DNA from 2 places in the Solidesulfovibrio fructosivorans JJ] genome. Region 2 is predicted to be linked to the other one. Evidence: predicted binding sites of a transcription regulator. Region 2 holds the regulator's gene; the other holds the start of a gene.
What was found. Region 2 encodes sigma-54, which starts transcription at its own class of promoters, with help from an activator protein. Its sites were predicted from a motif close to CTGGCACGGNNNNTGCTT; they were not measured.
Positions count from the first base shown of each region.

Region 1 (4,180 bases), on a different contig from region 2:
CCGGTTGCTCGCCAGGCGGCTTTGCGGCGAGGCCGTGCGGGGGTTCGGCCTCGATCCCCTGGGCTATCGCCACGAATCCTCGCCCTGGGCCACCTTTCTGGAGGCCTCCTCGGCCAGCCGGGGGGTGAGTCCGTTCAATGTCGTGGACCTGTTTCGCAAGGCCGCCGGAGTCGGCGTGGGGCCGGGCCGGTTTGCCCTGGCCCGGCCGCTGCGGCAGGCCCTGGATGCGGCCGGAGATCGGCTGGCCGGGGCCGCGCCGGCGGAAACGGCTTTTTTTGTGGGCTTTCAGCTCGGGGCCAGCGCCGCCGCCCGGCAGTGGCCCGTGGCCGCCTTCGCCGAAGTGGGGGACCGGTTGTGGGAGCGCTTTCGGGCCGTGCCTGTCCTTCTCGGCGCGCCCGGGGAGCGCGAACTCGGCGCGCGCTACGGGGAGCTTGCCGGCGGCCCCTTCGTGAACCTGATCGGGGCCACCGATCTGCCGACCCTGGCCGCCGTCGTTTGCCGCATCCAGCTGCTCGTTTCCAACGATACCGGCACGTTGCACCTGGCCGCTGGTTTGGACGTGCCTTCGGTCGCCATTTTTCTGGCCACGGCCCAACCCTTCGACACCGGTCCCTACCGGGAAGGCTGCCTGTGCCTGGAACCAGATATGCCTTGCCATCCCTGTCCGTTCGGCCGTTCCTGTCCGAACGCCAACGCCTGCCTGACGACCATCGGCCCGCAAACGGTGTTTGAGGCCGTGGCCGCCTTTCTGGAAAGCGGCGTGTTTCCGACCGGGGCCTATCCCGGGGCCAGGGCCTGGTTGTCGACTCTCGACGCGCGGGGATTCATGGACATGCGCTCCCTGTCAGGGCATGACGCCGAGCCCCGGGCTGTCTGGTTGCGGCTGTTGCGTCGGGTGTTGCGCCAATTCCTTGACGAGGAGGCGTTCACCGGGCCGGGGCCGGAGCTTTTTTCCCTGCCCGAGACCCGCCGCAAGGCCGTGCTGACGCTGCTCGGGCAATCCGCCGAGTTGCTGTGGCTCCTGGAAGGGCAGGCCGGGTTGTCGGTGAAAAACCAGGCCATGAAGTCCCGGTTTTTAGCCGGCTGGGACCGCTTAAGCGCCCTGTGGACGGCCTCGCCGGAGCTTGGCGTGCTTGGCCGGCTCTGGATGCAGGAGGCCCAGCAGGCCCCGCCGGACCTGCCCGGGCTTATCGCCCGCATCCGGCGCTACGGCGAGTGCATCGCGGCCCTGGCCGCCTGCCTCGGGCACGCCTGATCTCTTTGGCACGGTTGTTGTAAGAGAAGGGGCGGGAATGGAAATCCTTTCCCTCCGACAACAACTCCAGAGGGAGGCGCGACATGATAAGCGTGGATGGCCGGGCGACCGGCATGGAAATCAAACAGTTCCACAACCTCGAGGAAATCCTGCTTCAGATCATGGATGGCGGCGAACTGGAAGGTCGCGTCGTCACGGATGTCATCGTCAACAACGAAAGCTTTTCCGAAATCTACCCCCATCAGGCCGAGGACATCGAGGTCGAGGAGATCACCTCGGTCGAGGTCAAGAGCGTTCCCGTGGTCAGCATGGCCCTGGATATCGCCACCGAGCTCGACAAGGTGGTGGTGCTCATGGACCACGGCGCCCGGCGCGTGGCCGATCTGTTCCGCCAGGCCGAGGATGCCGAGGCTCTGGAGGTCTATCAGGACCTGATGGATGTCACCCGTGATTTCCTCAACATGATAGGTGTGTTGCGCGGCGAGTCCCTGACCAAGGAATCCAGCTCATTCGACGCCTCCGCCGACGAAATTTCCAACCTGTTCTCCGAAATGCTGGAAGTCCTCGAGAACGAGGACTGGATCCTGCTCGCCGATCTGCTCGAATACGAGTTTATTCCGGCCATGGGCCGTTGGAAGGTCGTCATTGCAGAGCTGCGGGAGAACTTTCGAGGAATCCGCGAGGAATAAGGCCATGTCCGACAAGCTTGAATATCTCGAAGCGGCATTGGTTGCCGGCGAACGCGAGCTGCATTGCCTGCTCGCCGGTGAAATCGAGGAGGCGGAAGTGCTGGCCAAGGATCGCGGTCAGCTGCTGGAGATGGCTTGGCGTTCCACCGATCCGGACGGCATCGCCCAGCTTCGGGACAAGCTGCTTAAACTGAAGAATCTGCAAGGCCAGCTGACCGTCGAAGCCAGGCGTCTGCACGCCGAACTCCAGTCCGACCTGCAACGGGCCAAGCAGGAAAACCAGCGCCTTTCCGGCTATCGCACCAGCGTGCGTCCCAATCCGGCCGTACGGCGCTATTTGGACAAGGCTGGTTGATCGTGCCCCCCTCTGGCACTTTCGGTTTCGCGCCGGGCCTTCGGGCCCGGCTTTTTTTTTATGTAGCGGCAGTCAGAACTTTGACAAAACAGTATGCCTTTCTTTTTAACATTCCGAAATAGAATGGAAAAATAATTGGCAAGCTCCTTGCTAGGAAAGAACGAACGCAGGGAATGTCCGGCCAGCCCGGCCGGGCACGCGCACAAAGGAGGACGGCATGCTTTCACTTTTCGGCGGCGACAAGAAGAGCCGTGGGGGACGTCACGAAGAACTCAAGAAAGGCGCGCGCCTCAAGAACGCCAAAGAGATGTTTTTCTCCGGCAAGTTTCCCGTGGTGACCACGCCGGGCCTCGAAGGCCGCAAGGTCCGCAAGGTGCTGGGGCTCGTCAGCGGCCGCGGCTTCGACTCCGAGTGCGCTTTTTACGGCCTGACCGCCAGCGCCATCGACATCGGCGCCGACGCCATCATCGGCTACCAGGAGAACGTGGCCTTCCATCCCGACGGCTCGCGCTATTTCTCCTGCTACGGCACGGCCGTCATCCTGGAGCGGGAAACGTCCGCCCAGGCCGCGCGAAAGACCATCGGGGTCAAGTCCCTGATGCATTGATTCCCGGTCGCCGCGACCGGGGAAGACAAGGAGGAACGCCATGAAGCGTCGCGTCATGATCCTTGCCGCCTGTGTGCTGCTGCTTGGGGCCGGGGCCGTCCCTGCCCAGGAGTACACCAAGGGCACCACCTATCTCGAACCCCGGGGCGGCGTCTACGGCACCACCAATCCCAACGTCAACACGATCGGCACCTACGGCGGCGCGGCCGGCTACTACGTCATGGACGGGGTGGCTGTGGAGGCCGAGGGTCTGGGCTATGCCGTGGACCAGCAGAAAAAGACCCGGACCGTGCTCGGAGAGGCCACCCAAAGCGAGACCACCAATGCCGTGAGCGTGGCGGGCATGGCCCGCTGGAACTTCCTGCGCACGCACAAGGGCACGCTGTTTGTGGGCGCGGGCGGCGGCGGCGTGTTTTCCGACAAGAAGCTGCCCTACAACGGCGAGACCGGAAGCGGCATGGGCCAGGCCGATCTGGGCGCGTCCGTGGCGCTCGGCAAGAACGTGAGCCTCAAGGCGGCCGGACGTTTCCAGCACATGGGGTCTTTTTCGGACAGCGGGCTCGACAGCCTGGGCGGCAACGTCGGCCTCAAGATCAGTTTTTAGGGCGATCCGGCGGCATGCTGTCCGGATCTTCCGGCTTGTGCGGGGGCTTGGGGCGCGAACCGCACCCCGTGTCGATGCCTCAGCCCCGTATGCCGAGCTTGGGGAAAATGAAACGGACGACCAGAAACCATGCAACCATGATGCCGACGAAAAGCAGGGTATCGTTCATGGAGTGAACTATGGCCGGAAATTCCCGCCGTGTAAAGCCCCGTGTTCTTGCCAGCCTGTCCTGGGAATGCTAACCTCCTTGTATGACAAGAAAAGACTGTAATATTGCGGCAAGCTTCGTCTTGTTTTCGCCGCTACGCCGGCCGGCCATGCCGCCGGTCGCGATCCGGGCGGCGCTCCTGCTTGCATGGGCACTGCTTTCTTCCGCCCCGGCCCTGGCGGCCGCGCCGAGTTTCCCCGTCCAGGTCGTGGCGGCCATTCCCCACGATCCGGACGCCTTCACCCAGGGACTGCTTTTCCACGGCGGCGCGCTTTACGAAAGCACCGGGCTCTACGGCCAGTCCTCCCTGCGGCGTCTCGACCCGGCCACGGGAAGGGTGCTGTCCAGCCGCGCCTTGGCCAAGCCCTATTTCGGCGAGGGGTTGGCTCTTGCCGGCGATCACCTGTATCAGCTGACTTGGCGGGAAGGGCGGGTGTTCGTGTCCCGGCTGTCCGATCTCGC
Region 1 is NZ_AECZ01000020.1:53,627-57,806, reverse strand. Features, by position in the region: gene DESFRDRAFT_RS14120 (glycosyltransferase family 9 protein) at 1-1,255, shown strand, start outside; gene DESFRDRAFT_RS14115 (hypothetical protein) at 1,339-1,944, shown strand; gene DESFRDRAFT_RS14110 (hypothetical protein) at 1,949-2,299, shown strand; gene DESFRDRAFT_RS14105 (YbjQ family protein) at 2,517-2,906, shown strand; gene DESFRDRAFT_RS14100 (outer membrane beta-barrel protein) at 2,947-3,510, shown strand; gene DESFRDRAFT_RS14095 (glutaminyl-peptide cyclotransferase) at 3,828-4,180, shown strand, end outside.
Region 1: the regulator sigma-54 is predicted to act here: its motif matches at 2,435-2,452, upstream of DESFRDRAFT_RS14105 (YbjQ family protein).

Region 2 (4,180 bases):
TCGGCCTGGCGCACGTCCATGCCGAGGGCGAGCCCCTTGTAGCGCTGGCCGCCCTTCTCCTCGAACAGGCCGATGAGCTTGGGCACGAGGCTGACGGGCAGTCCGTCCACGCAAAAAAAGCCCAGGTCCTCGAAGACCCGTAGCGCGGTGGATTTCCCGGAACCCGAAAGTCCGGTCAAAATGACGATGGTCAGTGCCGCAGGCGAGTCTTCCATGGCGCGCGCCCTCCCGGGCCCGACATGACAGACTCCCCGTGCGCCGGCGTGTCGGTCGGCGCACGGAGAGGTGACGTTTCGTGTTGTATCAGGCCGCGGCCGTGAGCACCTGCCACAAGGCGGCGTCGTTTTCGGCGCTCATGAAGGCGTGCCGGAAGGATTCGTCGGACAGCAGCCGGGAGATGTGGGCCAGGATGCGCAGGTGCAGGCCCGCCACGTGCTCCGGGGCGAGGACGAGAAAGAAGATGCGGCAGGGCTTGAAATCCAGCGCATCGAAGTTGACGCCCTTTAAGCTGCGGCCGACGACGATGACGATCTGCTCGAGGTTCTCCATCTTGCCGTGGGGAATGGCGACGCCGTCGCCGATCCCCGTGGTGCCGAGGTTTTCCCGGTCAAGCAGCACCTGGCGCGCCCGGACATCGTCGAAATCGGGCCATCTGGCCTTCATCGGGGCGATCAGTTCGGCCAGCACGTCGGGTTTGGACTCGGACACAAGCTCCCCGATCACGAAATCGGGCTGGAGATAATCCTCAAGACGCATTTACGCTCCCGTTCCAGGATCAATGAGGCCGAAGTCGCCGTTGCGCAAACGGTAGATGACATTGGGCCGGTCGGTTTCGGAGTTGATGAACACCATGAACTCGTACTTGAGGCTTTCGAGCTGCATGGCCGCCTCTTCCACGGCCATGGGCTTGGGCTCGTAATCGTCGGTCTGGACGATGGTGGGCGTACGCGCGCCGTCGGCATCCTCGCTTATGCTGATGACCTGGGTGTGGACGACCTCGGCTTTCTGGCGGCGGCGGTCCTTTTGCTTCTCGCGGAACTTCTTGGCCTGCGCCTCGACTTTGTCAAGGATCATGTCGATGGTGGAGTACATGTCCTCGGAAGCCTCGTGGGCCGAGATGTGCATATTGTCGGCCAGGAAGATGACGTCGGCCAGCTGGCGGGTCTTTTCCACGGCAAGGTTGACCTGCAACTCCGAGGCGTCGGTGGCGACGGTATACTTGGCGAGCTTCTCGAAACGTTTGCGGGCGTAGTCGCGCAAATGATCCGAAGGCTCGAAATTCTTGAAATTAAAAGTAATGTTCATATATCCCTCCGGGTGGCATGGTGTTGGGCCGCATGTGCGGCCCGAAGCATCAGAAAACTTCCTTGCGTTTGGACGAAGATTCGATGCCCATGGCCGTGCGGTATTTGGCCACGGTACGGCGGGCGATGTTGATTTGCAGCTCTTCCTTGAGCATATCGGCGATGGCCTCGTCGCTGATGGGTTTCTTGGCGTTCTCGCCGGCGATGATCCGCTTGATCATGGCCTTGACCGACTCCGAACCCACCGTGCTGCCGTCGTCGAGTTCCAGGGAACTGTTGAAAAAGAACTTCAGCTCGAAGATGCCGTGGGGCGTGGCCACGTATTTGTTGGACGTGATGCGGCTGACCGTGGATTCGTGCATGCTGATGTCGTCAGCCACGTCCTTTAAAATCAGCGGCCGCAGTCGCGTCACGCCGTGCTCAAAAAACTCCCGCTGGAACTTGAGGATGCTCTCCAGGACCTTGTAGAGCGTGCGCTGGCGCTGGTAGAGGCTTTTCATGAGCCACATGGCCGAGCGCATCTTGTCTTGCAGGTAATCCTTGTCCTTGTCCGCCTTCGGGTTAAGCCCGTCCATGTAGGTCATATTGACGTTAAGCCGGGGCATGCCCTCTTCGTTGAGCAGGATGACGAAGTCGTCGCCGTACTTGTAGACGAAGGCGTCGGGGCTCACATAGATGGGATCGCCCGAGCCGTAGCTGGCCCCGGGCATGGGATTGAGCGTCTGGATCAGCTCCAGGTATTCCTTGAGCTTTTCCATGGCGATACGAAATTTCTTGGCCAGCGGCTTGTAGCGCTTTTTCTCCAGGTCCTCGAGGTGGTCGCGCACAAGCTCGATCAAAATGGGATCGTCGTAGCCGTAGACCTCGATCTGGGTCAGCAGGCACTCGCTGGGGGTGCGGGCGGCCACGCCCACAGGGTCGAAACGCTGGAGGCGGTGCAGCACTTCCTCCACCGCCTCGACGCTGGTGGACGTCATCTGGGCCAGCTCGTCGAGGGAAGCGCGCAGATAGCCCGAGGAGTTGAGGCTGCCGACGATGGCCTCGCCGATCTCGAGCTGCTTGGGCGTGAAATTGGACAGACGCATCTGCCAGCCGAGGTGCCCTTCAAGAGAGGGCTTGGAGGCAAGCCTCGCGTCGAAGGCCATGCCCTCTTCCGGGATCTCCGACTCGTGCGCCTGGGCCTGTCGGCCGGTGCTGGCGAAATCACCGAGGTAGTCGTCCCACTCGGCGTTTTTGAGCAGCTCCTTTTCCATGGCCGCGTCGCTGGTGTCGCCGCTCGGGCCGAGGTTGTCCTCGGCCATTGTGGATTCGGGCTGCCGATCTTCCTCTATGGATTCCTCGAGAAGGGGGTTTTCCAGAAGTTCCTGCTGCACGCTCTCCAGGAGCTCCAACCGGGACAGCTGCAGGAGCTTGATGGCTTGTTGCAGTTGGGGGGTCATCACCAGCTGCTGGGACAATTTGAGCTGCTGTCGCAGTTCCAGGGCCATGTCTACCGCCGTACGCGCTTTTTAAGGTTTTCGTGTCGGACGGGGCCGCCGCGTGTTCGGCCCCCGCCCAACAAAAAGCATGCCACAATCGAAGGGTCGTGGCAATCCGCCCGTCTTACCGTTCCCGCAGGAACCAGTCGTACGCGGCCGCGAGGTGTCCGGAAGCATTCAGGATAAAACGGATGGCCTCGCGCACGGCGCCCTGCCCGCCGCCCCGGCTCGTCACCCAAAGGGCCAGGTCCAAAATTTCCGGCTGGGCGTCGGCCACGGCCATGGGCAGACCGACAATCCCCATGGGGCCGGCGTCCACCCAGTCGTCGCCGAGATAGGCCGTCCGCTGCGGGGTTATGCCGGTGCGTTCCCAGATGGCGCGCAGGATCGGCACCTTGCGGTAATGGCCGGGATGGTATTCGGCGATGCCGAGTTCCTTGATGCGGGCGGCCACGGCCGGGCTGTCCAGGCCGCTTATGACCGCCACGGCGACGCCGGCGATCTGGGCCGCCTTGACGCCGAGCCCGTCCTGGGCATGAAACCGCTTGGCGATCTCCCCCCGGCCGTCGACGTACAGGCCGCCGTCGGTCAAAACCCCGTCCACATCCAGCACGAGCAAGGCGATATCCTTGGCCCTGGCCGCGGCAAGCGTGGCGTCATGCGTCACGGCGCGCCTCCTTTGCTTTTTCCCGGCGCAACCGCGCGCCCGAAAGTGCTCTCGCCCCGGCTGCGCGCCCTCACCAAAGAGGTAAGGCTTCCACGCGCAAGAACAACAAGGCGACCCTTCCGATCGTCTTCACCCGGGATACGGCGCTGGCCCCGCATTCCCTTTTGAAAGTTTTTGATGAGGCGGCCAGGGGGGCAACTTTTTGAAAAAAGTTGCCCCCCTGGCCGCCGAGGCGCGGCTTCCTACGCCCCTTGTTGGCGCTTGGCCGCCAGGACGAACTCCCGGAAGAGCGGATGGGGTTTCATGGGGCTGCTTTTAAATTCCGGATGGAACTGGCAGCCGAGAAACCAGGGATGCTCGGGCAATTCCACCATCTCCACGAGTTCCCCGTCCGGGGACAGGCCGCTTAACACCATTTCGCCCTCTTCGAAGGCGGCGGCGTAGGCCTTGTTGAACTCGTAGCGATGGCGGTGACGCTCGGAAATCTCCCCGGCGCCGTAGGCCGCGGCGGCCTTGGTGTCGGGCTTGACCACGCAGGGATAAGCGCCCAGGCGCATGGTGCCGCCCTTGTTGCAGGAAGGGTCGCGGCGCTCGATCTTCTTCGTGCGGAAATCAAACCATTCCCGCATGAGGTAGATGACCGGATCGCTGGTGGTCAGGTCGAATTCCTCGGAATTGGCCCCGGAAAGCCCAAGCACGTGGCGGGCGTATTCGATGACCGCGCACTGCAT
Region 2 is NZ_AECZ01000001.1:24,976-29,155, reverse strand. Features, by position in the region: gene rapZ (RNase adapter RapZ) at 1-215, opposite strand, end outside; gene DESFRDRAFT_RS00125 (PTS sugar transporter subunit IIA) at 304-756, opposite strand; gene hpf (ribosome hibernation-promoting factor, HPF/YfiA family) at 757-1,305, opposite strand; gene rpoN (RNA polymerase factor sigma-54) at 1,355-2,791, opposite strand; gene DESFRDRAFT_RS00110 (KdsC family phosphatase) at 2,907-3,449, opposite strand; gene DESFRDRAFT_RS00105 (CTP synthase) at 3,692-4,180, opposite strand, start outside.